2 regions of the Kineococcus rugosus genome follow, and region 2 is predicted to be linked to the other one. Evidence: riboswitches for the same ligand, from Rfam matches in the RefSeq annotation. Region 2 holds a riboswitch; the other holds the start of a gene.
The links. Region 2 has a riboswitch for S-adenosylmethionine ahead of ACRYM6_RS16820 (ABC transporter substrate-binding protein). Riboswitches for the same ligand answer to the same signal wherever they lie in the genome.

Region 1 (2,195 bases), on a different contig from region 2:
GCGCCGCGGCGCGACGACCGGCTCGGGCTCCACCGCGACCGGCTCGGCGACCGGCTCGGCGACCGGCTCGGCGACCGGCTCGGCGACCGGCTCGGCGACCGGCTCGGGCTCCACGGCGACCGGCTCGACGGCGGGCTCGGGCTCGGTGGGCGCCGCGACGGGCGCGGGCTCGGCGACCGGCTCGACGCGGGTGGGCGGGCCGGCGGGGCGGCTGGCGGCGCGGCGGCGGCGCGGCCGCGTCGTCGCGCCGGTCGTCGTGCCGTCGTTCTCGGGGGTCTCTTCGGGTGTCGTCGTCACGGGGTGCTCCGCATCGCCCGCAGCGTCCGCTCCACCGGTGAACCCCGCGGACGCTCGGGCGTCCTGGTCGGAATCGCCGGGCGGGTCGTCCCACGCCCGACGGAAGTCCTCGGTGCACCGGAGAGGTCGCGCGACGCGTGCTCCCCCCGGAGCCACCGTCGTCGTCGTCCGGTGAACGGGCCGGGGCGCCTGCGAGGTCCTTCCACCAGACCGCGGCGCTGCCCGGGACCCGCGCGCTGGGCGGCGGTCTCGACGGCGGACCGTGCGCCCGGTGTCGGGGAACGCTCGGCCTCGCCCAGTGTCGCACAGCCCCACCGAGGTGACCCTGCGCACTCGCCGCGGGCGTTCCATCGCCAGCGGCACCCCTCGTCCGCTACATTCGGATCAACACCATCCAGAGTGGCCGAGAGACCTGGCTCGTTGACGCCACAGCAACCACCGCGCGAGCGGCAGGTGCTCCCGCCAGGGGCGATGGAGGACTCGCAGTGGACAGCTGTACCCAGCTCACCCGGCGCTACCACGTCGACCTCGCGCGCACGGCCTCGATGGCCTGTCACCGCGGCGGGTCGATGCGCCCGGGGACGTCGCGCGCGGCCTGACCGGCCCGCGCCACCTCCCCCGAGTCCTCGAGCGAGCGCGCCGCCTCCTGCGCGCACCCCCCGACGGACGTCGCACGTCCGCCTACCCCCGGAGCACACCCATGTCCGCGCCCCGCCGCACCCCCCCGCCCACGAGCACCCAGCGCCTGCTCGCCTCGCGCCGCCGCGTCCTGTCCGGCGCCCTCGGCGTCAGCGCCCTGGCCGCCACCGGTTCCCTCGCCGCCTGCGGGGAGGGTTCCGCCGGAGCGGGCCTGGCCGCCGGGGAGGCGGTCGACCTGCGGGGCAAGACGCTCAAGCTGATGGTCAACCAGCCGCACGTGCTGGCCTTCACCGACCTGCTGGGCAAGAAGTTCGCCGAGGAGTTCGGCGGCGAGCTGCAGGTCACCGCGATCCCCTACGACCAGCTGACGAGCAAGCAGATCCTGGACGTCCAGGGCGGCGACGGCGAGTTCGACGTCTTCGACTACTTCTACTTCGGCCTCGGCGAGCTGGTCGCGGCCGACGCGCTGGTGGACCTGACCGACTGGATCGGCGCGAACACCGACATCGCCACCGACGACTTCCTGCCGTCGATCTACGACCCGTACACGCTGCTCGACGGCAAGCGCTACGGCCTGCCCTTCGACGGCGACACGCACGTCCTCTACTACAACGCCGAGGTCTTCGACCGGTACGGCGTGCAGCCGCCCACGACGTGGGACGAGTACGACGCGGCCGCGGCGAAGATCACGCAGGACTCCGGCGGCAGCGTCTACGGGGCGATCGTCGAGGCCCAGCAGGTGCCGATGATCCTGGGCTGCTCCTTCATCAACCGCCTCGCCGGCTACGGCGGGACGCTGGTGGACGGCGACGGGAAGCCCGCGTTCGCCGGCGAGGAGGGGCTGGCGGCCCTGCAGCACCTCATCGACGTCTCCCCGCACGCGCTGCCGACCCCGCTGCAGACCGGCTTCGACCAGGCCAACTCCGCCTTCCTGGCCGGTCAGGGCGCCATGCTCGACACCTGGACCGACCTCGGCCTGAAGGCCCAGGACCCGGCCAGCTCCAAGATCGTCGACAAGTGGGGCGTCGTGACGCTGCCGGTCGGGGGGGAGAACACGACGCCGCGCACGGCGCTGGACGCCGGTTTCGGCCTGGGTGTCTCCTCGGCGGGCAAGCAGCAGGACGTCGCCGCCGCCTTCGTGAAGTGGGCGACGAACGAGGAGAACAACTTCCTGCTCGCCTCCACGGCCGGCTCGGGCATCGACCCGGCCCGCAAGACGGTGCTGGACTCCGCCGAGTACGCGGCGGCGGCGGGGAAGG
Region 2 (2,195 bases):
GCGGCCGACGCCACCCAGATCCACACCCACCTGTGCTACTCGGAGTTCGGGGAGGTCATCGAGGCGATCGACGGCCTCGACGCCGACGTCACCAGCATCGAGGCCGCGCGCTCGCGCATGGAGGTCCTCACCGACATCGCCGCCGCCGGGTTCGCCCGCGGCATCGGGCCGGGCGTGTACGACATCCACTCCCCGCGCGTGCCGTCCGCGGAGGAGGTCGTCGGCCTGCTGCGCGCCGCCGTCGCGTCCGTCCCGGCGCGGCAGGTGTGGGTCAACCCCGACTGCGGGCTGAAGACCCGCGGGTACGCCGAGACCACGGAGTCGCTGCGGCACCTGGTGGAGGCGGCCCGCACGGTGCGCGCCGAGCTCCCGTCGGCGGCCGAACCCGTCGCCGCCGGCTGACCCACCGGACCCGGGGCCGACGACCCCGGCCGGCCGAGTCCACCGAGAACCCCTCCGCGGCCACGCGCGGAGGGGTTCTCGTCGTCCCCGGAACCGTTGGGGGGGCAGGGGTTGAGGATCGGCACCCCGACCCCTATGGTGGAACGGCACACCATCCAGAGCGGCTGAGAGACCTGGCTCGACGACGCCGCAGCAACCCCCCGGAAACGGGCGCGGGTGCTTCCGCCAGGAACGATGGAGGAGTTCCCGTGGACCGCACGTCCCACGTCGCCGTGCTGCGTCGCATCGTCGACTTCTGCCTGACGGGTTCCACCGGCTGTCGCTGAACCGCCTCCACCGGCGCACCGGGGACGTTCCCGGCGCCGCCGCGCACCCACCCCGCCGGTGGCTGCGTCCCCCCCCCCGTCGTCCCCCCGTCGTTCCCCTGGAGCCCCCTTGCGCACCCGCACGCCCCTGCTCGCCGTCCCCCTGACCGCCGCCCTCCTCCTCACCGCGTGCAGCGGGGGACGGAGCAGCGCGGAGGACCCGGCCGCCACCACACCCGTCAGCGGCGGGAACCTGACCTTCGCCATCTCCGTGGACTCCGGGTGCATCGACCCGCAGCAGGTCGGCAACAACGACGCCCTGAACATCGGCCGCCAGCTCGTCGACTCCCTCACCGTCCAGGACCTCGACGGGAACATCGCGCCCTGGCTCGCGGAGTCCTGGGAGGTCAGCCCCGACGCCACGACGTTCACGTTCCACCTGCGCGAGGGAGCGACGTTCTCCGACGGGACCCCCGTCGACGCCGCGGCCGTCAAGGCCAACCTCGACGGCATCGTCGCGCTGGGAGCCAAGGCGTCGCTGGGGTCGACGTACCTGCAGGGGTACACCGGGACGCAGACGCCCGACGCGCGGACGGCGGTGGTCACGTTCTCCCAGCCGAGCGCCCAGTTCCTGCAGGCCACCTCCACGATGTCCCTGGGCCTGCTGTCCGTCGCCACGACCACCGCCGACCCGGCGACCCGCTGCGACGGGACCACCCTCGTCGGGTCCGGCCCGTTCGTGGTGGGCAGCTACGCCAGGGACTCCGAGACGGTCCTGGACAAGCGCACCGGGTACGACTGGGCCCCGTCCGGGGCGAAGCACCCCGGGGAGGCGTACCTGGACTCCATCACCTACCGGGTGGTCCCCGAGGCCGGCGTCCGCACCGGGTCGCTGCAGTCCGGGCAGATCGACGCGACCACCGGCATCGCCTCCCAGGACCTGCCGCAGTTCGACGGCGGCGGGTTCTGGACGCAGCGGCGCGCGAACCCCGGCATCCCGTACAACTTCTTCCCCAACGAGTCGCGGCCGCTGTTCGCCGACGAGCGGGTGCGCCGGGCGCTGTCGAAGGCGATCGACCGCGCCCAGCTCGCCACCCTCCTCAACCCCGGCGACGAGGCCGTCAGCGCCGCCGTCTCGGCCTCCACCCCGTCCGCCCCCGACGACTCCGGCGTCCTGGCCCGCGACGTCGACGGCGCGGAGGCGCTGCTCGAGGAGGCCGGCTGGGTGGAGGGCCCGGACGGCGTCCGCACCAGGGACGGGCAGGAACTCACCTTCACGGTCACGTTCTGGCAGCCCACCTCCGCGGTCCTGGAACTCGTGCAGCAGCAGGTGCGCGAGGTCGGCATCGACCTGCAGCTGGAGCAGGGCACGACGGCCGACACCAACGCCCTGCAGGAATCCGGCGACTACGACGTCCTGTTCTACAACCTCACCCGCTCCGACCCGGACGTGCTGCGCACGATCTTCTCCACCGGGTCGCGCAACGT

Region 1: it holds a riboswitch for S-adenosylmethionine, as region 2 does, so the genes downstream of both, ACRYM6_RS02630 (ABC transporter substrate-binding protein) here and ACRYM6_RS16820 (ABC transporter substrate-binding protein) in region 2, are expected to answer to the same signal.

Annotation. Positions count from the first base shown of each region.
Region 1 covers NZ_JBJLSJ010000003.1:119,583-121,777, forward strand. Annotated here, with positions in the region: SAM riboswitch class I at 685-775, shown strand; gene ACRYM6_RS02630 (ABC transporter substrate-binding protein) at 998-2,195, shown strand, end outside.
Region 2 covers NZ_JBJLSJ010000030.1:32,636-34,830, reverse strand. Annotated here, with positions in the region: gene metE (5-methyltetrahydropteroyltriglutamate--homocysteine S-methyltransferase) at 1-402, shown strand, start outside; SAM riboswitch class I at 551-643, shown strand; gene ACRYM6_RS16820 (ABC transporter substrate-binding protein) at 838-2,195, shown strand, end outside.